Regions from separate parts of the Bacillus sp. JJ1609 genome, predicted to be linked through region 1. Evidence: riboswitches for the same ligand, from Rfam matches in the RefSeq annotation. Region 1 holds a riboswitch; the other holds the start of a gene.
The links. Region 1 has a riboswitch for S-adenosylmethionine ahead of V7654_RS11850 (methionine biosynthesis PLP-dependent protein). Riboswitches for the same ligand answer to the same signal wherever they lie in the genome.
Positions count from the first base shown of each region.

Region 2: another riboswitch for S-adenosylmethionine. It lies ahead of V7654_RS19675 (sugar ABC transporter substrate-binding protein); the one in region 1 lies ahead of V7654_RS11850 (methionine biosynthesis PLP-dependent protein).

Region 1 is NZ_JBALSS010000013.1:55,112-67,345, reverse strand. Features, by position in the region: gene V7654_RS11875 (HAMP domain-containing sensor histidine kinase) at 1-599, opposite strand, end outside; gene V7654_RS11870 (hypothetical protein) at 894-1,676, shown strand; gene V7654_RS11865 (alpha/beta fold hydrolase) at 1,799-2,692, opposite strand; gene V7654_RS11860 (thermonuclease family protein) at 2,926-3,918, opposite strand; gene V7654_RS11855 (M4 family metallopeptidase) at 4,326-5,957, shown strand; SAM riboswitch class I at 6,441-6,552, shown strand; gene V7654_RS11850 (methionine biosynthesis PLP-dependent protein) at 6,639-7,751, shown strand; gene metC (cystathionine beta-lyase) at 7,748-8,932, shown strand; gene V7654_RS11840 (bifunctional homocysteine S-methyltransferase/methylenetetrahydrofolate reductase) at 8,929-10,794, shown strand; gene metH (methionine synthase) at 10,775-12,234, shown strand, end outside.
Region 2 is NZ_JBALSS010000028.1:13,389-25,622, reverse strand. Features, by position in the region: gene V7654_RS19680 (dynamin family protein) at 438-3,185, shown strand; SAM riboswitch class I at 3,356-3,463, shown strand; gene V7654_RS19675 (sugar ABC transporter substrate-binding protein) at 3,569-4,669, shown strand; gene V7654_RS19670 (sugar ABC transporter ATP-binding protein) at 4,850-6,355, shown strand; gene V7654_RS19665 (ABC transporter permease) at 6,357-7,361, shown strand; gene V7654_RS19660 (formate/nitrite transporter family protein) at 7,672-8,451, opposite strand; gene V7654_RS19655 (acetate uptake transporter) at 8,746-9,363, opposite strand; gene V7654_RS19650 (MFS transporter) at 9,567-10,781, opposite strand; gene V7654_RS19645 (VOC family protein) at 10,892-11,260, opposite strand; gene V7654_RS19640 (basic amino acid ABC transporter substrate-binding protein) at 11,449-12,234, shown strand, end outside.

The sequences.
Region 1 (12,234 bases):
ACTACCTCTATTTTGTCTGCTTTCGCCAGCTTTTGACGGATCAGGAAGGATTGTCGAATCGTTTCAATTGAGTAACTTATAAGTCCTGTAGTTATAGCAGGAATCACAAGGAAACTGATCCATGCCTCCGGATGTGTGATTGGTTCCGTGACAATACCGATTAATTGCATCAGCACTAACGAAGTTATGACTGTGGCCAGTATGGAAACGCCTACCCGTTGATTGAGCGAAAGGCGTGAAAACCAACTGCTAATCCACGTAAGTACGAATGCAAGAACGATAAAAACTCCCGCAGAAGCCCAAAAACCATCATTGATTCCCATGAATCCACGCATGAGTATGGTCACACCAGCAAGCAAAAATCCTTGTCCTGTATATAGGCTTCCGAGGATCATAGGCACCTGTCGAAGATCAAAGCGTATACCGTCGCGTGTTTCAAATGAGAAAATAAAACAAATTAAAATCGATAAGATAAAATAAAGTATTTGCAAGCCAAGCCTGTTTTTTTCATTCGCCTGACTCTCAATAACCAGCTGTGTGAAAAACAGCAGTACAATTAAAAGCGACAGATTCAGAAGTAAATGTTTTGTAATTTCCACTGCAACACCACCAAATGTATTCAGTACGATACTAATATAATCCGGTTGCAAGCGCAATCAAATTCCCTTTTCAAACAAGGTATATCTATTCAATTGACTTTTGTTCATTTATATTGGAAGAAACAGTTAATTATGGAGTACCTAGTTTTGTTAGGGGTATGAGCTGTTCTGTTAGTCTCAGTAGATTGAATAAACTTCATCCTAAAGTAGATACACCGATAGTTTAAATTACCTTGAAAAACCACTATACAAAAAAGAAATAGCAAAGCTTTTAGAGATTGGAGAATAACAAGAATGAAAAATAAATGGCTTCCTTATGTATTCGTTATAATAGCTGTTTTAATAGCTGTTTCACATGACTGGTTTCAGACAGCTGAAGAAGGAAAAACTAGGGGGGGATCAACCACTTTTGCAAAGGCTCCTGACGTGCAGCTTCTAATTGCTGGAGAACCTGTTGAGTACAAAGCAGGTATTTATGATTGGATTGATCAAGGGACTGGTAGTATTATCGACCAAAACGAACCGCCAATAATGTTCCGTGATATACAGTCGCTTACAGTCAAGCCTTTCAGTACACTTGACATTTCTTTTTCTGAGGAACCAGCTCGTGCTGAAATAGCAGTATTTCAGGCCAATTATGATTTAGAACAAGGAATGTCTGAATTCAACAGTCTGATGAATAACCAATACACCTTTAATAATATTCCCGGTAAACAGACAGTCATTATACGTGCAAGCTTTGGAAATCAAGAATTTCATTATACATTTCCCTTAATAATAGAAAAAACGATTTCTTATCAGCATCAGCTTGCTGAGGAAAAAGGCAAATTAGCAGTATTAGAGATCCACGATGATAGCCAGCAGCAGGATAATTGGTCCCTTGAAAAGGTGAAAAACCGCTATATTCACAAAGCTCAATCAAGGACAGCAAGAAGTGTAGAGGATGCTCAAGCGATGTTCCCTGAATTGGAGATTACTACCCTTCCATATTATGCAGTATTTAATCATGAAAAAGTACTTTACCAGGTGAACGACCCTGATGAATTTGTTAAGTTGTTAAGAGTTGTCATTCCATAAGAAAAGCGCAAGCGCCTTGGTCAGCCCCGACAAGCGCTGGAGCTGGCCAATTCTTGAAGTGAATTTTATACTAACTTATCACATTAAAATAGGATGGCGAGTTTCGCCATCCTAGTTATTTATTAAACCTTTTGCAGCTGTTTCTCCAAGAATTCTTTAACGGTTGCAGCAGCTTTTTCTGGCATTTGCATCCACACGTAAGCATGCAAAGATTGATCTAAAAGCGTTATTTCGAATGACTCCAGAAAACCGGAAAAGTAGTGGAGATTCTGCTTTATCTTTGAATTGCTCCAATCAGCTTCGCTTGGCATAAATAAGACAGGACAGAAGATTTGCTTGTAATATTTCTCGAACATCATGTCCCAATAGCTATCCATATATTCATTCCTGACATAATTTTTATAGAAATGGACAAAACGGCCATCACTTGTTTCTTCCATACAGCTCTCTATAAAAATATGAAAATAATCATTCCAAAGCCCTTGTTTTTCCAATGGATTCTTATAATGATGTACAAATTCTTCTCTGTTTGGAAAGACAATTTCCTTCCTTTCTGTCAGTTGACTTCGCAGCCTCTCCTTTTCTTGCTTAATTTCAAAATCATTACCATCCATCAAACCATATTCTCCAAATTCATTTGTTAAAGCTCCCTCACATACAAGCGATTCTATTAATTGTGGATGTGTGGCAGCAAGGCTTAAGCCGACTTCTGCACCCATTGAACTGCCGACGACATGACACCGAGTAACTTTAAATTCCATTAATAAAAGATGAAGGTCCCCTGCCAAATCATCAATATGGTAGCCTGAAACTGGTCTATCTGATTTCCCATGCCCCCGCAAATCAGGGATTATCAGATTAAAGTCTTCTTGAAGGTGTGGTACAACTCCATTCCAAATAGCAGATGTTCCCCCGCTGAAATGAAGTAATAGCAAGTAGGGTTTTTCATTGGTTACTTCTGTATAACTAACATTCAAGGAGATTGAATTCTTCAATTTAATTTTTTTCTCCAACACGGTATTTTCCTCCAGCAAGCATAAAAATTTTTTAATATTCCGAAATCAGTTTTTAATAATAAAATACCACAGCCTTTAGCTGTGGTATACAAATGATTGTTTTATTATCACTTTTTTTAGCAATAATTAGAATAATCATTTCACGAATCCGTCGAAGAAAGATAAAATTTTATAAGGGGCATATAGAAGACATGGCATGATTTTAAACCATTCTTGATTCTCGTCATTGGACCCTAGCGCCCCTTCCTGATGAAGTAAAAGAGCAGAGCAATCATTAGTACTGCAAGGAAGCCCCAGCCTCTAAGTCCTTTTTCTTCAGATTCAGATCCTTCTGATGTTTGCACTGATTTGCCTTTGCCTTCTTTTTCATCACCTTTCTCTTCAGTCTTTTTAGCTTCTTTTTCAGATTGCTCCGGATTCTTCATCGTTTGATCGTCAGGCTGATCATACTGATTCTCTTCTTTCCGCGGTTTAGATGAAGCATACAGACCTTTGTGATTTGACTTGGCGTAATCCATGGCCGCCCATATGCGATTTTCATATTTGTAGTTTCCATAGTCGTAGAAATCCTCGACCAATCCAGCCTTTGTAATTTCTTCCTGGTGAAGCTTGTCCCCTACCCATACCCAAGCCAGCAGACGACCGTACTTATCAAACAAATTACGGCCATCAGTTTCAAGTGTGATTTTGCCTTGCTTCAAAAATGAACATGTAAACTCAGCAGCCTCTGGTCCAAACGGTTCTAATGAGGTTGTACTCTCAGGTGAGTCGATATACAAAAAACGAGTTTTATATTCTTTTCCGTTAACGTTAAATACTGCTGTATCCCCATCAATACAATCCACTAGTTTAGCAGCATATGTTTTTCCGAGCTGGGGTATTCCTTTCGATGGTGAGGCTGTGGAATTGCTGGCATTCTGTTCAGAGTTATGTACTGTATTCCCTGCTTTTGGAAAAATATATCCATCAAGTTCTACTTTACTTTCATTTAAATCTTGGGCACAAGCATTACTGTTGTACTGCTTGATTAACTTGATTAAGTCCTCCATATTTGATGCACTTTTAGCGATCTTGGTTGGCTCATGGAGCAGATAGACACAATCCGCACTGCGAAAATGCCCACCAAGCTCATCAAGCCCGCCATTATGGGCTGATGCCATTCCAGGCAAAAACAAATATGCTAGGATGATGAATGTCGCAAATATATAATATTTTATCCTTTTCATTGATGATCCTCCCTTTTTCCTTTACTACTATATCAAATCATTTTAAGTAATTGTATCCTGCAACAATGCCTGTTTTTTTCCATGGTCATAAGTGTGCTATAAAAAAGGAATTTGAATGGAAAGGCTTGTAAAAAAAAAAAATTTTACTTGTTATCTTTTTCACCATCCCTGACTACAGTTTTAAAACTTATCAATTTCCTTTAAAAGTCAGCAATCATAGCTAATAAACGGGATTCGATTTAGCAGATTTCAATACACTATTCCTGACCAAAAAATTTCCCAACCTATCGATTCGACAAAATTAGAGATATTAGTTGAAATGTTCTGATAATTAAAGTATAAATATGTTACTCTACTAATTTTTATTAGTTAGAGTCTATCATCATACATTTTTAGGAGGAATTTATTTGAAGAAGAATGTCGTAGCACTAAGTCTTTCAGCAAGCCTAGCACTAAGTGGTTTGGTAAGTGCAACCGGTTTTGCAGCTGCATCACCAGATTCTCAATCAAACAAATACACGAAAAGCCAGGGTTCACCGGAATTCGTTGCCGGTAAACTGACAAATCCTTCAGCAAAGGCTGCCAAAGATGTAGTGCTTGATTATCTCAAGAACTCCAAGGGAAAATATAACCTAGGATCTGCAGATAGTTTCATTGTAAAATCACAGGAAGCTGACAAGCTGGGCGGAGATGTGGTTCGCCTGCAGCAAGTATATAATGGCGTGACAGTATGGGGAGCAACACAGGTTGCCAAAGTTGACGGAAATGGCGTACTTCAAGTATTCAGTGGGACTTTAAGCAAAGAGCTAAGCAGCAAGCTTGTTAAAAAAGCAAACAAAAAGTCTGAGCAGCAGGCAGTTGAATTGGCTGTAGATGATTTAGGCTTCCAGCCGGTTTATGAGCAAGATCCAACTGCTGAATTAGTAGTCTACCCTACTGCTGATCAAGCTGTTTATGCATATCATGTAACACTAAATTTCTTAAGCCCTGAACCAGGAAACTATCAATATTTTATCAATGCTGAGACAGGTGAAATCATCAATAAATATAATGCAATCGACACTGCCGGCAAAACGGATCCTTCTTTGACAGGCTCGAACACAGTCGGTTCTGGAGTCGGAGTTCTAGGTGATACTAAAACGTTGAATACTTTACTTTCTAATGGTGCTTATTATCTACAGGACAACACTCGCGGTTCAGGTGTATTAACGTATGACGCAAAAAATCGTCAAACAACTCCTGGCTCTTTATGGATGGATGCGGATAACAATCTTAATGTGAAATATGATGGTGCTGCCGTTGATGCCCACTTCTACGCAGGCAAAACATATGATTATTATAAAAATGTGTTTAACCGCAATTCCTATGACAATAAAGGAGCAGCTTTGAAATCTTCTGTACACTACAGCAGAAATTATAATAATGCTTTCTGGAATGGCGCTCAAATGGTTTATGGTGATGGAGACGGAACCACTTTCGTCCCACTTTCAGGCGGTCTTGATGTTGTAGCACACGAATTGACACATGCTGTAACAGATTTCAGTTCCGATCTTGTTTACCAGTATGAATCTGGCGCTTTAAATGAAGCGATTTCTGATATCTTTGGCACAATACTTGAATTCCATACCAATAACAATCCGGATTTTGAAATTGGCGAGGATATCTACACACCTAATACAGCTGGAGATGCTCTTCGTTCAATGAGCGACCCAACTAAATATGGTGATCCTGACCACTATTCCAAGCGTTATACTGGTACATCCGATAATGGCGGCGTTCATACAAACAGCGGAATCATCAACAAGGCTGCTTACCTTCTAAGTCAAGGCGGAACACATTATGGTGTGACAGTACAGGGAGTTGGCACTGATAAACTGGGAGCAATCTTCTATCGTGCTAACACAGTATACTTCACATCTTCAACAAACTTCAGCCAGGCAAGAGCTGGACTTGTACAGGCTGCCACAGATCTTTATGGTGCTTCATCTGCAGAAGTAACTTCTGTTAACAAAGCATTTGACGCAGTTGGTGTAAATTAATAGAGTTTCATTTTTAGAGACTGACTTAAGAAGTTTAGGAACTTCTTGAGTCAGTTTTTTCATTTTACTAGATTATAGGTTTGATTGCAGACATCTTCTGGCGGTAATTTCTCTTTTTGGCAACCCCTTTTTATTCTGGATCACTATCTTCACATCAAAAGCCTTTATTGGTTACCTGTTTATCCCCTACCGTGCTTTTTTGGGCGCCAATGGACTTCATTGGTGACCTGTTTTTATCCTATTAGCATTTTTAGGCCCCAATCGCTTTTATTAGTTACTTGTCAACGATATGAGTAGTTATTTTCGAACGACAATTAATTATTTTTTAATCATAATTCCAGTCTTAGCGGTTCCGCTTCTCTCTTAATTGATTATTAAAAAACCTAAACGGTTAATACACTCAATCACTTTAGCGCTTTAATTAACTGTTGACAGCAGTTATAAAAGGTTGTAATATTTAGAGAAATTTAATAATTCTATAATTTCTTATCCAGAGAAGCAGAGGGTCCTGGCCCTATGAAGCTTCAGCAACCATCAACTTTTTGTTGAAAAGGTGCTAATTCCAGCAAGTTTTTTAAAACTTGGCAGATAAGGAGAATGACTCGTAATTATCAAAGTCTTCTTCTTATAGAAGGCTTTTTTATTTTATCTAAAAGACTAAAAACATCAGGAGTGAGTTTATTGGTAAAAATCGAAACGAAATTAGCACAGCTTGGCAACAGGAGTGAAACTGCGACTGGTGCAGTCAATCCCCCTATTTATTTAACGACAGCCTACCGTCATGAAGGAATCGGTCAGTCGAGCGGATATGACTATGTCCGCACAGGAAACCCTACCCGGGAAATTCTTGAAAAAGCAATTGCAGACCTTGAAGAAGGTGACCGCGGGTTTGCCTGCAGCTCAGGCATGGCTGCTATCTGGACGATCCTTTCCCTATTTCAGAATGGTGATGAGTGGGTCGTATCGAAGGATTTATATGGCGGAACCTATCGACTTCTGGAGCAAGGCTTCAAAAAATGGGGATTAAATTGTACATATGCCGATATGGCTGATTTGGATGAAGTCGCCTCAGCAATCACTCCGAAAACGAAGGCTCTTTTTGTAGAGACACCGACAAATCCTCTGATGGAGCAGGCAGACATCGAGGCAATCGCAGACATCGCAAAGACGAATGGGCTGTTGTTGATTGTCGACAATACGTTTTATACTCCCCTGCTGCAAAAACCGATCACCCTTGGAGCAGATATCGTTATCCATAGTGCCACTAAGTATCTTGGGGGTCACAATGATGTATTGGCGGGATTGATTGTTGCCAAAGGAAAGTCATTGTGTGATTCTCTATTCCTTCATCACAATGGAGGCGGCGCTGTGCTTAGTCCCTTTGATTCATGGCTTCTTATTCGGGGGATGAAGACCTTGTCATTAAGGATGGAGCGTCATGAACGAAACGCAATTCATCTGGTGGATTATTTAAAGGAACATGATGCCGTCACAGATGTCCTTTATCCTGGCAGGGGCGGGATGATTTCTTTCAGGGTGAAATCCTCTTCGATGGTGAATCCGTTTTTACAAAGCTTGTCCACCATCACCTTTGCAGAAAGTCTTGGGGGTGTTGAGAGCTTTATCACCTACCCTGCTACACAGACCCACGCAGACATTCCTGCTGAAATTCGTGAAAAAATCGGAGTTTGCGATCGTCTGCTTCGCTTCTCGGTGGGTATTGAGAATGCTGAAGATTTACTGGCTGATTTAGAAAATGCTTTTAAAAGAGCTGAACAGGAGGCAAAAGTATGAGCGACTGTTACACCTTTGATACAAGACTCCTTCATAATAAGCATAAAGTAGACCCAGCTACCGGAGGAGTCAGCGTTCCAATCCAGCATGCCTCCACCTTTCACCAGCATTCTGTAGACCATTTTGGGAAGTACGATTACAGCAGGAGTCTAAATCCCACCAGGGAAGCACTTGAAGAGATCATTGCTGAACTCGAAGGCGGGACTCGAGGTTTTGCCTTCTCTTCTGGTATGGCAGCCATATCGACGGCTTTTCTCCTCTTTTCCCAGGGGGACCATATTGTAGTGACGGAGGATGTTTATGGCGGAAGCTACCGGATGGTGACACAGGTACTCAACCGTTTTGGCATTGAACATACATTTGTTGATATGACAGATCTTGATGCAGTAGAAAAAGCGGTCAAGCCCAATACGAAATTACTATATGTAGAAACACCATCGAATCCTTTGCTTAAGGTTACTGACATTCAAGCGATTAGCAAAATTGCAAAGAAGCATGGAGTTTATACATTTGTCGACAATACCTTCATGACTCCCTATTTACAAAGACCACTGGAGCTTGGAGCGGATCTTGTCCTCCACAGCGCAACGAAATTCTTGTCAGGACACAGTGATACCGTTGCCGGTCTAGCTGTTGTTAAAAATAATGATCTCGGAAATAAGCTTTATTCCCTGCAAAACTCGTTTGGTGCAATCCTGGGAGTACAGGATGCCTGGCTGGTAATGAGAGGCATTAAAACATTATCAGTGAGGATGAACCAGTCACAGGACAGTGCGGTTAAGATTGCTCATTTCCTTAAAAATGAACCTTCTATTAAAAACGTGTATTATCCTGGTCTATCTGAGCATCCTCAGTATAACGTACAACGCCATCAGGCTGATGGTCCAGGTGCAGTGCTCTCTTTTGAGCTTGAGAATGTGGAGCAATTAAAGAGATTCATAGAAAATCTAAAGCTGCCAGTGTTTGCGGTCAGTCTTGGAGCAGTCGAATCGATCATCTCCTACCCTGCAAAAATGTCTCATGCAGCCATGCCGGAGGATGAACGAAAAAAACGCGGAATCAGTGACGGCCTGCTGCGGCTATCGGTTGGACTTGAAAATGCGGATGATCTGATCAAGGACTTCGAGCAGGCATTAATATGTGTTACCAAAGAAACACCACACAAGGAGGCAGTAAAATGAGCTTCCTGAAACGGTTAGAAAATGAAATTTTAATAGCGGATGGAGCAATTGGCACCCTTCTCTATTCTTACGGTGCAGGAACCTGTATTGAAGAATTGAATATTTCTCATCCCGAGGATATAGTTCGTATCCATAAGGCGTACATGGATGCAGGTGCAAATTTAATCCAGACAAATACGTACGCAGCAAATTATATAAAACTTGAAAGATATGGCCTCGAGGATCAAGTTAAAGAAATCAACTGTGCGGCTGTCAAGCTTGCCCGCAAGGCAGCGGACAAAAAAGCGTATGTTTTGGGCACGATTGGCGGGAACCGGGGAATAAGACCTTCTGCCATTCCAATTGAGGAAATCAAAAGAAGCTTCAGAGAGCAGCTTTATTGTCTGCTTCTCGAGGGCGTCGACGGGATCCTGCTTGAAACCTTTTATGATATGGAAGAAATCGAAACGGTGCTCGCGATTGCCCGCAAAGAAACAGACCTTCCGATCATCGCCCAGGTTTCACTTCAGGAAATAGGCATCATGCAGGACCAGACTCCTCTTCAGGATGTATTTAATTGTTTAGAAACACTAGGCGCAGACATTGTTGGCCTGAACTGCAGGCTCGGCCCTCATCATATGATTGCCAGCCTGGAGCAGGTAGAGCTGCCAAAAAAGGCATACCTTTCTGCTTATCCTAATGCCGGCCTGCCAGCCTATACTGATGGCCAATTCCACTATGAGGGGAACCCTGATTATTTCCGAAAGTCAGCCCATAGCTTCCGCGAGCAAGGTGTTCGCCTAATTGGGGGCTGCTGCGGTACAACCCCTGAACATATCAGGGCTATTTCAGAGGAATTAAGAGGTTTGAAGCCACTTGCAGATAAGAGAGTAGTAGTAAAAAAAACAGCCAGGGTTGAAGTTAAATCAGCTGATATAATAAGAGCCACTCCCCCACTTCATCAAATAGTGAAGGAACGGCCCTCTGTGATCGTCGAGCTTGATTCACCACGCAAACTGGATACAACAAGATTTTTCGAAGGAGCCAGGGCTTTAAAAGAAACAGGCATAGATGCCTTGACGCTCGCAGATAATTCGCTGGCTTCTCCAAGAATTTCGAATTCAGCCATTGGCCACATGGTTAAGGAAAATATCGGCTTGCGTCCGCTTGTGCATTTGACCTGCCGGGATCGTAATATTATTGGACTTCAATCCCATCTGATGGGACTGCATACACTCGGTTTGCATGACGTGCTTGCCATCACAGGCGATCCTGCACGTGTTGGTGACTTTCCGGGTGCCTCATCAGTATTTGATTTATCCTCCTTTGAGCTGATTGAGATGATTAAACAGTTTAATTCTGGGCTCTCTTATTCAGGTAAGGATCTTGGACAAAAAGGAGCTTTTTCGGTCGGGGCTGCGTTTAATCCAAATGTCCGCTCATTGGAAAAAGCTGTACTAAGAATGGAGAAAAAAATCCATTGTGGTGCAGATTACTTCATTACTCAACCGATCTACTCTGAAAAATTGCTTTTGGAAACCTACGAAGCAACGAAGCATCTGGATGTCCCAATTTATATTGGCCTAATGCCGCTGACGAGCAGCAGGAATGCTGAATTCCTTCACAACGAAGTGCCAGGCATAAAAATTTCACAGGAAATCCTTGATACTATGGCGAAATTTAATAATGAGCCTCTCCAGTCCAAAAAGGAAGGCATTGCGATTACAAAAGGTCTGATTGAGGCTGCAGCAGAACTTTTTAACGGAATCTACTTAATCACCCCTTTTATGAACTATGAGATGAGCGTTGAATTATCACAATACGCCAACGAATACAGCAGCCTTCTACTGAGGAGGAAACAGAATGTCAACTACGTTAACTGAACAGCTGAAGAAAAAAATCCTGATCATGGACGGCGCGATGGGCACGATGCTCCAGCAGGCAAATCTCACTCCTGAAGATTTTGGCGGCGAAGAATTTGATGGATGTAATGAAATCCTTAACCTTACTGCCCCGAAAGTAATCGAGAACATTCATCGGGAATACTACGAAGCCGGTGCCGATATTGTTGAGACCAATACATTCGGAGCCACAAGTCTAGTCCTTGATGAATATGGATTAGGTGACAAAGCTTATGAAATCAACAAGGCTTCCGCACTTCTCGCACGGAAAGCAGCTGATGAGGTATCCTCGCCTTCGAGACCAAGATTCGTTGCTGGATCTATGGGCCCAACAACGAAAACACTAAGTGTTACAGGTGGGTCATCATTTGCTGAGATGTCCAGCTCTTACGAAGAACAGGCACTAGGTCTGATTGATGGCAATGTAGATTTACTGCTGTTAGAAACAAGCCAGGACCTGCTAAATGTAAAAGCTGCATATTCAGGTATTCAGAGAGCATTCAAACAAAGAGGAAAAGAATTGCCCATCATGATTTCTGCAACAATTGAACCGATGGGTACAACGCTTGCCGGCCAATCAATTGAGGCTTTTTATATATCGGTACAGCATATGAATCCAATTGCAATCGGATTAAATTGCGCAACCGGACCTGAATTCATGCAGGAACACCTTCGTTCCCTTTCTGCCCTTTCTTCTTCAGCGGTCAGCTGCTACCCGAATGCAGGCCTGCCTGATGAAGAAGGACAATATCATGAGACACCGGAAACGCTCGCACATAAGCTATCTGATTTTGCCGGAGAAGGATGGATTAATATTGTCGGCGGCTGCTGCGGCACAACCCCTGCTCATATAAAAGCGATTGCGGAAAAAATGCAGGAACGGCAGCCACGCCAAACAGGGGCGAATCCTAATCATATGGTCTCTGGTATCGAGCCATTCATTTACGACGACCCAACCTTAAGGCCCATCATGGTCGGTGAACGAACAAATGTAATTGGTTCACGGAAATTTAAGCGCCTTATATCAGAAGGGAAAATCGAAGAAGCAGCGGAAGTCGCCAGAGCACAGGTCAAGAATGGTGCGCATGTCATCGATATTTGCCTTGCAGATCCTGACAGAGATGAGCTTCAGGATATGGAGGATTTTATCCAGGAAGTGGTTAAAAAGGTAAAAGTCCCGCTGGTCATTGATTCGACTGATGACAATGTAATCGAAAAAGCCCTTACCTATTCACAAGGAAAAGCGATCATTAATTCTATTAATCTAGAAGACGGTGAGGAGCGCTTTGAATCAGTAGCGCGCCTGATTCATCAATACGGTGCAGCGGTCGTAGTTGGAACGATTGATGAAATAGGCATGGGTGTCACAGCTGAAAGAAAGCTGGAGATCGCAAAGCGTTCTTACGATTTACTAGTGAATAA
Region 2 (12,234 bases), on a different contig from region 1:
ATAAACCAATTATAATGATATTGCCCTATCAGCGGTGTGACAAACTTCATTCCTACCCCAGAAAACCCCGATATAGTTCGAAAGATATAGAAGGAACCCAACAAACCACCGCATCACCGCATTAATTGATTGGGGGTCAGACCCTCAACAAATCACCGCATTAATGCACTGGGGGTCAGACCCCCAGCGCTTTAAAGTGTTAAATGGTATTTTATTGGATGATATATTAAGAAGGTTACAATTTTCGTAATGCTTGTAGCATAACTGAAAGAGAACTGAAATCTTGAATGAAAATATGTTTGATAGAATACAATGATAAGGTTTGAAGACGGGTGCCTTGAGGAAAAAGGAAATGTTAAGAAGATTACTTTAATTGCCTGAAGGAGTCTGAGGGCTCTTTTTATTGATTCATATTATGATAAGGTCGGAGGAAGGACATGACATTTGAGGAGCAACTAATCAAAAAGTCGTATTTTGAAACATATATGGGATCGGAAGAACGAGTCCATCCGGTCCGCGTGCTTGGAGAACTGTACCTTGCTGAACAAAAGAATGATATGCCTGATTTGTCCTACATTCGTTTTGCACAGGGTGAGGTTTATTTTCATAATAAGGATTTTGAAGCAGCGATCTTTAAATGGGAAAACATCACGAATGAGCTGGAGCCATGGGCGAAGAAGAACATGGGCGACGCGTTTCTTGAGCTTGGCCTGCTGCCTTCTGCGGAGGATCTGTATCTTTCCATCCAGACAGAAAGCACTGTCTTGAGAATTGAAAGCGGCTTGCAGCTATTATCCCTTTACATAGAACAGGGAAGTTTAGACAAAGCGGTAGCTGTCATTAAGCAAGCTGTGGCGCTGGATCCTGACTATCCTGGAGTGACCGAGATTGCGCGTGCCTTTTTTGAAGAGCACCACGATTGGGATAATGCTGTTGAACTGGCTGTCAATGAAGGGGTGCGCACTGGTTCGCCACGCTGGTTCGATGTGTTGACGCAGTATGTCGATCAAGGAAATACAAGCTCATTCGAACCTGCATATTTCAACACGGCTTTATCTGTATTATTCCAGGTAGACCGCAGCCGTTTTGAACGGCTGGCTGTTTCACTATGGCAAAGCTACAGGGGCCAGACAACCTATATGACATGGCTGCGAGAATTCAATCATCTGTTCAGTGGAATGGATGGAAACAGAAGGGATGGCTGGAATCAGCTTTCGGCTGTATACCAGGATGCCTACTTTGAATTGATTAATGGCGATCGGCTAATCAAGGAAATTTCACCTTTGATTCCAGATATGCTTACTAATTGGCTGAAGATCACGAGTCAGGCTAATAGCCTGGTTTCAGCATCATCGATCATTGCCTGGAACGAAGTGTTCCCATCAACGATCAGTGGCGCTGCTATCCATGATGCAGAGACGCTCATCTTGAATTCGCGTGATTACCACGATGGCTATGAGGATAGCATGAACCTGTTCACGACAATCATCAAGTGGGCCGAAGAGCATGAAATCGAAGTCGGCAACCGGATCAAGTGGATGGTGCAGGAGCTGAACGAGTCCAATGTCCATAACCTATTGGTTGCAGGCATATCCGGAAATGGAAAGTCTTCTTTTGTAAATACAATCATTGGCGAAGAGCTAATTACTGCGCCAACAGCCGCTGTCATTCGTTTCAACGATCAGCAAAATACCGAGATCTTGGAGATTACTGATTCAGTTGTACGTGAAATTACGGATGTAAATGATTTTCAGGAAGTGGCTGGAGTACGCCGCCAAACGCATAAGAACGAAACCGTTATTGATTTTAAAGCCCAGTTCCCGTTCCTGCGTGAGCATGAACTCACTTTAATCGACACACCAGGAGTCAACCGCAATAATTATGACAAGCATCCGCTGTTCAATTACCTGCGTTTTGCAGATAGCTTACTGTTTGTCCTGAATGCGAATGACCCATTCACAGACAGGGAAAGAGATATCCTTTCGAAGATTTCGGAATACTTTCCTAACCTGCCGATCCACTTCCTTTTGAATAAAATGGATGTCATCTACAGCCAGCAGGAAGCGATTGAAGTATTTGATAATACATGGTCTGAAATCAGCCAATATTACCCTGAAGCTAAAATGTTTGCCTTCTCTTCAAATTATGAAAAGCAGCAGCAGCTAAAGGATTTCTCTGAATTTATCAAAACAAATCGAAACGCTATGAACTTCGAAGAAGAGCGAACTTCCAAACTGCAATTCTTTGTCAGAAGGGCAATCACTTATTTGCTTGATAAACGAATTGAAATTGAAAATAACCATATGGAATCCATCAGCTGGAATGAAGAAATGGTTGGTAAGCTGAATGGAGCCATCAATCAGCTGGGAGATATTGAAGAGGAAAAATCACGCTCTATCCAAAAATCGTTCCGCAAAATCAAGGACGATACCCGCGCTGAAATCATCGAGAAAATTCCGGAACTGCTTCGCGGCTGTACTGATTTAGTGACGGAAGACAGCGATTTTGGAAGGCTCCATGATGAGATTGATAAAGAAATGAATATACGAATCCAGGAGTATCTAGACAACACGGTGCTGCCTAAGTTCCATGAATCTCTAGAAGGCTGGGTACAATTTTCAAAAGATGAATTCGGCCATAGCCAGTCCTACCTGAATGAAATGGCTGAAAGCTTCAATGCGATGTATGGGGATGAACGGATTAAGCTCGAATGTGATTTCAGAGTGCTCGATGACTGGCGCCGCGATGCTGACCGGATGACGAATGGTGTCTATTATGAAAAGGTCAATATCATGCACAGATCGACCCCTCAGCAGTTCTTTTTAAAGAGTGCTGGTAAGCTTCTTGGAGTGCTGCCGCAAAATAATAACATGCTGTACAACCGTTATAAAACCTATCTTGAAACCGAAGATTACTATGAAATCGCCGTTTCAATTGCGAACAAGTTCCTTCAGCAATTCGAGATTTTCGAAAAATCGATTGAACGTGATGTTAATCTATTCTTCAAGCAGCCTTTCATTGCTCTTGAGCAGGCCGTTGAAGAGGCACGTTCAGAAATTGAATATGGCAAGAATGAGCTTGAAAAAATGAGGGTAAACCCTGAGTTGTATCGCGATCCATTGACACTGTATGAAGTAAAACTTCGTCAATATGAATGGATGACAGCGGCAGGCAGAGGGGAATAACTTGGAAAAGGAAGATTCCTGATTGGGAATCTTTCTTTTTTTTATTCAGTCAAAGAGGTTTATAGCAAATAAACGAATAAAAATTTAATTTTCGAAATAATATTGACAATATGAGTATAGGAGATTAAAGTAAGTTTATCGATTTGCTCCGTTAACTGAATAAAGAAATTCTCTTATCAAGAGTGGCAGAGGGACTGGCCCTGTGACGCCCGGCAACCGTTCCATACGGAATTGGTGCTAAATCCTGCAAAACATTTTTATGTTTTGAAAGATAAGGGAGGAAGAATCCGTCTGTTCTTTTACGCTGATGAAACCTCTCTTTTCTGGAGAGGTTTTTTTATATGGTTGGAAAAAGCAAATCATTTTTAAAGGGGGAAAAAGAGATGAAAAGAAATGGTTTGAAAAAGGTATTTTTAACAGCAGTTTCGGCAGCGCTTTTGCTGACAGGCTGCGGCGGTGGAGAAACAAAGACGGCGAGCGGACCGGTTGAAGGTGTTCCTGATCGCTTTGCTAAAGGAGAAGAAGTGAAAATCAAGGTCATCCGCAAGATTGGCGGCGATGACCATACTGCTCAGTATTTAGCTGGCGCTAAAGCGGAGGGAGAAGCGTTAGGGTTTAAGGTGGACGTATTCACCGCAAATGGCGATACGGCAAAATTCCATGATGCGATCAACCAGGCGCTTCAGCAGGATTATGATGGATTCCTCATATCACACGGCGACGATGCAGCTACGGTGAATGATGTCAAAAAGCTTGTTGAAAAGGGAAAGAGTGTTGTTACATTTGACTCGAATGCAGACATTGCACAGGTAGATGGGGTCACCCTTACATCTCAGGATGATGAAGCACTTGCAAAGCTAGCTCTAGATCAGCTCGTAAAAGAACAAAATGGTAAAGCGAATATTGTCTACCTTTGGGTTGACGGTTTTCCGCCAATGGTGAGAAGAAATAAAGTTTATCAGGAAACATTGAAGTCTAACCCTGGAATTAAAGAGGTTGAGAGATTCGGAGTGGCAGCTGCCGATACAAGCGTCCAAACTCAAAACGCGGTAGCAGCGATGCTGAACAAACACCCTAAAGGGGAAATCGATGCGATTTTTGCAACTTGGGATGCATTCGCAATTGGTGCTGCCCGTGCGATTAAGGAAGCCGGCCGCGATGAAATCAAAATCTATGGAATCGACGTCTCCAACGCGGATCTTCAGGAAATCCAGGGAGAAGGCAGCTCGTGGAAATATACTGCAGCAGTAGATCCTAAATTAATTGGCGCAGTAAATATGAGAATCCTAGCGAAAAAGCTTGCAGGGGAAGATACACCTCCAACTTATGACCTTGAAGCAGCGCTGATCTCACAGGAAAAACTTCAGGAGTCAAAAGATGCAGTCAACATGGTCAATCTTGCAGACATCATTGAAGGCTGGGGACAATCAGATGCATTTGAAGAAGATTGGATGAGGAAATTAAAGGATCACTACAAGAAATAAAGCCTTATGTTTAAGAAGTTTTATTACTACCGATTGGGATTCCATTACAGAGTTAAATGGTTCATTTTAATTGCAAAAAGCACTAATATATCTGACAACAAATTAATCTCTACATCTGCAGGCACTCTCATCCTAAAGAGAGTGTCTGCTTTGCAGATTAATAGAAGAGGGGGTTCCGGTATGGCAGGTAAGAAACTTGAGATGAAAAGCATTACAATTGATTTTCCTGGAGTTCGGGCACTCGACCATGTGGATTTCGTCACGGAAACAGGGAAAATCCATGCTTTAATCGGGGCAAACGGAGCCGGTAAATCTACTTTGATGAAGGTGCTATCCGGAGCTTATGGACATTATTCGGGCGAGATTTTCCTTAATGAAGAGAATATTGACATCCATATGCCTGGAGATGCACAGCTGCATGGAATCCAGACGGTGTACCAGGAGGTCGATACGGCGATCATTCCTTCGCTGACAGTGGCTGAAAACATTATGCTGAACCAGACTGTGCAGAACATGGAAAACAAGCATTGGATTAATTGGAAGCTGCTTTTTAAACAAGCGGAAGAAATCCTATCCGGCATGAATCTTCATATTCCTGTGAAGAAGCTGGCCGGTGAGCTGACTCTTGCCGAGAAGCAGCTTGTGCTAATTGCGAGGGCAATTTCCAGCAACTGTACCTTTTTAATTTTGGATGAGCCGACAGCACCTTTAAGCCATACAGAAACAACGGAACTGTTCAGGATTGTCCGTGATCTCGTTAAAAAGGGTGTAGGAATTGTGTTTATTTCCCACAGGATGCCGGAAATTTTTGAACTGTGCGATGAACTGACTGTCATGCGGAACGGAGAGTTTGTTGTTAGAAAGAAAATCTCTGACGTGAATGCGAACCAGGTGATTGAATACATGCTTGGACGCAAGCTTGAGGACCAATTTCCGCTACTGAAAAGCGGGACCGGAGAAATTCTTCTTGAAGCAGATGGCCTGAGCGATGGAGATAAAGTCAGGAACACCCGGCTTCATGTAAAAGCGGGAGAAATTGTCGGAGTCGCCGGCCTGGTTGGAGCAGGTAAAACTGAATTGTGCAAGGCTTTGTTTGGAGCTGTTCCCAATGTTACAGGTACAGTGAAGCTGCGAGGAAAAAACCTTAGGCTGAACAGTCCGCATGCCGCCGTAAAGGCTGGGATTGCCCTTGTACCCGAAGAAAGACGCAAGGAGGGTGTTCTTGTATCTGAATCAGTCACCTCAAACCTGACTGCCGTTAACCTGAAAAAATTCACGAGGTTCTTAAGTTTTATCGACAGACGCGCCGAAAAGAACACAGCGCTGGAATACATTAGCGCATTAGGAATCAAGACACCCACAGAGTCGGCAAAGGTTGAAAATCTTTCAGGGGGCAACCAGCAAAAAGTTGCGATTGGAAGATGGCTGATCGCAGATGCTGAGGTTTACATTTTTGATGAACCCACAAAAGGTGTGGACGTGGGTGCGAAGAGGGACATTTTTGAATTGATTGTAAAACTGGCTGACCAGGGGAAAGGTGTTATTTATGCTTCTTCTGAGCTATCAGAAATCATCGGGATCACGAATCGGGTTTATGTCCTCTATGATGGTGAGCCGGTCAAAGAGCTTGAAACGGCAAAGACAACCGAAGAAGAACTATTATTTTATTCAACAGGAGGCAGATAGGATGGACGCCAAACTCCCTTTGCAGCAAAACACACAGCCGAAAAAGACATTCGAATTGTTCCAGTTCTTATATAAGTATGGGACCATCCTGACTATTTTTGTCCTAATAGCCATTTTTGCGGCTGCGAACCCTTCTTTTATCAATGGAGATAACTTAATCAATATATTAAGATCGATTTCGATCGTGACCATCATAGCAATTGGCATTACGATTTCGTTAACCGTTGATGGCTTTGATTTGTCTGTCGGTTCTGTGGCATCACTATCAAACGCAGTAGTGATCTCAATGTTTGTCTGGTTTTCGCAGAATACGCTGATTGCGATTCTGTCAGCAATTGCCGCTGCACTGATTGTCGGGGCAATCAATTCATTCATGATCGTCAAACTGAAAATCCCTGATATGCTGATGACGCTGGCGATGATGTTCATCATTCAAGGAACGGCCCTCACCTATACGAAGGGTGCCACCGTTTCAGAAAATATGATTATGCCTGATGGCAGCTTTTCTACAGGAACGATCAGCGCTATTTTTGCTAAAATCGGCCAGGTGCCCTGGATCATCCTCATCATGGCTGTAGCTGTTATCGTCGTCCATATATTCCTGACCTATACAAAGCATGGTCGCTATATGTATGTGATTGGCGGCAATAAAGAGGCTGCGAGACTGTCAGGGATACCGGTAAACCGTTACAAGACAGCGGCATACCTTTTATCAGCATTGTTTGCTGCTATTGGAGGGATTGTTCTCGCATCCCGCGTGATGACATCGGAAATCAGTGCTGGATCTCCGTATTTAATGGACTCCGTAGCGGCTGCCTTCATCGGCTTTTCCGTTCTGGGAGCAGGCAAGCCCAATGCGTTCGGTACCTTCATCGGCGCCGTACTGATTGGAATTCTCCAAAATGGGCTGGTCATGATGTCAGTTCCTTATTATGCGATGGATATTGTAAAGGGAACCGTGCTTGCATTTGCTCTTGGCATCACTTATTACAAGCAAAAACACTGAGGTAAAACATAGAAGTATTTCTATTAATGAATGGATGTCCACAATGAAAATAGTAAATATACCTTGATTCGTTATGACATGATGGCAGGGTTGAAAAAACTGGATGATCACCTGAACGTATGAACAGATTAAACAAACTGCCCTGGAATTGATTGAGACTGAAGAAGTTCGAAATATCGAAAAACATACTTGTCAGCCTGGAAATGAAGCTATCAAACTCACCTGGATATGAGGAAATATCCAGGTTTTTTATTCGAAAAAAAAGATGAAACCATTTCAGTTTCATCATAAATCAGGCTGTGTTCATTCATCAATCCTCAAAAAACGGCTTGTTGGCATAATAGTACATCCAGCCCATCATGACCCCGCCGCCAATCAGGTTGCCTATCGTGACAGGGATGAGATTATGGATTACACCTGCAAAAGTAACGGACTCAGGCTGGTCAATCACCATGCTGATTGCGAATGTACACATATTAGCGATGCTATGCTCATAGCCAGAGATGAAAAAGCAAAAGACGAAAAGCATCATCGCGAACATTTTGGGACCGTCACCCTTCATCGACATCGGCAGGAAAAACGCCAGGCATACGAGCCAGTTACAAAGGATTCCTCTGAAAAAGAGCTCCATTGTCGGAGCGAGTGTTTTCTTTTCTGCTACGCTCAACAGGAAACCATTCACCGACGGGTCATTAAATAGTCCTGTCGTGTAGATAAGAAAAGCAAAAGCGGCAGCTCCAATAATATTGCCAATATAACTGAATACCCACATCTTGGCCACCTGTGCCCACGCCATCTTCTTCCTTAGTGCTGCAAAGGTGTAATAAAAAGTATTCCCCGTAAACAAATCACCTCCACCGTATGCAATCAGAATGATCGAGGCACCAAAAGTAATGGCAGCCATTGGATAAGCAAACGGAGAATGCTCCGAATAAAAAAAATTACCTGTTTTAAAGGCGACGATTACTCCAAATCCAATGAACATTGAAGCCAGGGCAGCCCTGGCTAAGTATCTAACTTTACTCTGCTTAAAGATCTTTTGCTTTTTTAAGGCTAATTTTTCAACCTCGTGCAATGCTTGTACTTCCAAATGTGATCACCCGATTTGAATTATTGTTATAAGGATAAATGACAAAGGTGGTTAAAATCTTTTTATCTAAAATTTAATTTTGCCGACAATGTTTGTTTCGTATGTATATCTATAAAGTATTTGTTCCCCAAGATGGGATGAATAAGCGCAATACTTAAAAAAAAGATAGATAAGTTTGGGCTTATCTATCTTTTTCTATTAATTGTTTTCGCATTATTAAAATACGCTGTGCTTAATTTTTTCCGATGGTTTGAACATAATAAGGTCTTAGTGTTCAAATTATCACGAAAGAGCTTATTTGAAAATTCCAAATGGCTTGCCGACAGGAAGTGTCACCTTTCCAAAATGAGTATTCAATACACTAGCTGCGGATCCATAGAAGCTGGCAATCGAAATCAGCAGTTCGGAAACAGCAGCTAATTTATGCATCGCTTCCGGGGCAATTCCTAATGAAGAAAGTGAAAGGCCGATAAATAGAAAATCAATCAGAACAAAAATGATAAACAGAACTTTATGTGTTTCCATAGCTCCAACTGTCATAAACAAGCTGAAAATCAAGTACCCAACAAATGCGATTCCCAGTTGCTTTGGATCAGCAGCTGCGGCTGCGGCCTCACCAAATACTCCATATTGAATCAGCCATGATGTACCAACGCCAAGCCAGAATAAACCGAATGCGCCAAAGGCTGTCGTTCCAAAGGTATTGTTATGTTTAGCATCTTGGACACTTGCGAATAATTGGGCGATTCCCCCGAGAAAAATTGCCCAAGGCAGAACGAAAGAGACTCCGTCTGTCCAACCCAGCTTTGCAGAAGATGCCACAAGTGTCACCATTGCCAGTCCAAAGAGCCCAAGAGCAGAAGGATCAGCAGTAGTAATTTGAATTTGTTGCGTTGTTTTTGAGTTATTCATGTTGTAACCTCCATTTAGACATACTTGCTAAATTTACATAAAATAAATGGTTTAGGCAATAGAAAAATTATCTAGGAAAAATGATTGCGTTTCCAAGATCACTTTAGTAAATTAACGCACTGGGGGTCTGACCCCCAGTGCGTTAATGCGTTAAAAAAAAAGACTGCCTCACAAAATATGCTGTGAGGCAGTCTGTTATTTTTTTAAAAGGTTTCCTTCACATACTGTGGATTACGCTGCATCGATCCATACAGGACGAGTCCGCTCACCAGCAATAGTCCGCTCGTTACGATAAAAACGGAAGTGAATCCGTAGTAACCAGCGAGAAAACCGCCAAGCACTGGGCCGATAATGTTCCCAAAGAAACGAAGACTCGTATTGTAGCCGAGGACCTCGCCTTGCATCGCAATCGGTGCTTCCTGTCTAATGTAGGCGACCCTGACCGGGATAATGCCGCCGATTGTGATTCCGAGCAGGAAACGAATCAGGACAAGCTGCCAGATATTCTCGACGAAACCGCCCGGCAAATAAACGATGGCCGATAAAAACAGAAGAATGACAAGGATTTTGATATAACCGATCTTATCCGCGATCTGTCCCCATTTTCTTGCCATCATTAAATTACCCAGTCCTGCGGCTGAAAAGGCAATTCCGGAGTAGAATGCAAGATTTACATGTCCATGCAATTCACCGACATACAGGGATAAAATCGGCTGAATGCTGAAATGGGCAATCTGGACAAGCATCGACATCAAAAGAACATTCACCATGATTGGATTTTTAAGAATATGCTGAAGCACTTCTTTGCGGCTGTAATTCGTCTTCGTCCCTTTTTTAATTTCGATTCTGTGTTCCATTACCTTGAAAACTAACAGGCCGGACAGGAGGATAAAGATGGATGTGGATTGGAAGGTGGCAGCATATCCTAAGGAATCAGCCAGCACGCCGCCAATCATCGGCCCAAGCAGAGAGCCTGTTATGCTTCCTGTCTGCAAGGTTCCCAATACCTTGCCAGCGTGTTCCTTCGGTGTCTGAGTGGAAATGAGCGCCTGGGAGACTGGGATGAATCCTGAGAACAAGCCCATGAACATTCTCAGTAAAAATAGCTGCCAAACTGAATGTGCAAAGCCAAGCAGGAAAATCGATAATCCCATACCGAAAGCCATGAAGATGAGGATTTTTTTTCGTCCAAACCGGTCACCCATCCTGCCAATGACCGGAGAGAATAGAAATGCAGTGACAAAGGTTATGCTGAACGTAATTCCCGACCAGTTCTGAACATACTTTTCCGTAAAATCGCCGAACGTTTCAATATACAAGGAGAGAAAAGGCATAACCATTGTCATGCTGCCGGCGATAAAGAAATTCGCAAACCACATGATGATTAAGTTGCGTTTTGCCTTTTGTTGCTGGGTCATTCCATCAACACTTCTTTCTTGGTACGAATATTTCGCTTTTCTAAATATTATACCAAATTTTAGTGTGATTGAAAACCAAGCAAACAAGCAAGCAAGAATTTAATGATTAATTAAACCCACTCCAGCAATTCGATCCTGTTCCCAAATGGATCCTGAACGTAAATGCGGTTGGCCCCAGGCAGATTATCGTCTTCAATATATTCAACACCCGCTGCAGCTAAATGCTGTTTCAATCCTTCAATATTCTCTAATTCAAAGGCTGGATGCGCCTTTTGTGCAGGTACGAACGGTTCCTCAATGCCGACGTGGATCTGGCAGATGCCGTATTTGAACCATGCGCCGCCTCTTTTTTTCAGCACTGGAGGCTTCTCAATTTCTTCAAAACCTAATATTTCTCCAAAAAATTTCCTTGCACTGTCTTCTGAACCCTTTGGGGCAGCCAGCTGTACATGGTCAATTGCTTTAAATTTGAATGCCAAATGAATCCCTCCTTTTCTTTCATTTTAAATTAATAGGTAAGATAAGGAAATTCCAAGATTTGAATAATTTTAGATAAGTTTTCCTTATTGATTTTTCTTAGTCTCCTCGGGTAATACAAGCCCGCATTGTTACATATAAATTACTAAAAGTTTTGGGCATGTTTTTTATAAAAGAGGAGGCAACAAGGATGAAGAAAAGATTATTTGCAATTGTGCTGATGGCGGTTACAGCGTTAATAGTTTCTGCCTGTGGCACTAGCAAGACTAGCGAAACGAGCGGCACAGGGTCTGAAGGGGAAAAGAAGGAACTTCGTGTCGTGACAGATGCAGCCTATGCACCGTTTGAATACATGGAAGGCGATAAAATCGTTGGTTTCGATATCGACTTTCTAAAAGCGGTTGCGGAAGAAGCAGGTTATAAACTGAAGATTGAACACGTCGGCTGGGATCCTATTTTTGTAGAAATTAAAAGCGAGCGGGCTGACATAGCTATTTCATCCATAACGATAAATGATGACAGAAAACAGACCTATGATTTCTCGTTGCCTTACTTCCTATCAACCAATAAGATTTTGGTTCGCGAAGACAGCGATATTAAAAGTGCGGCCGATCTGAAGGGGAAGGTGGTTGCCGTCCAGAATGGCACAACTGGCCAGGAAGCAATGGATAAACTCCTGGGAAAGAATAATGAGGATATCAAAAAATTCGAAAACAACAACCTTGCCATCATGGAAATGATGAGTGGAGGAGCCGATGCCGTCGTTGCAGATAACGGAGTGGTTGAGGTGTATGCGAAAAATAACCCGAAGGAAAAATTGAAGGTCATTGAAGACAGCGGCAGCTTTGATGCGGAATTTTACGGCCTCTTGTTCCCAAAAGGAACTGAGATTAAAACGGATTTCGATAAAGCGATCGAAAAGGTATTCGAGAATGGCACATATGAGAAAATCTATCAGGAATGGTTCGGGCAAAAG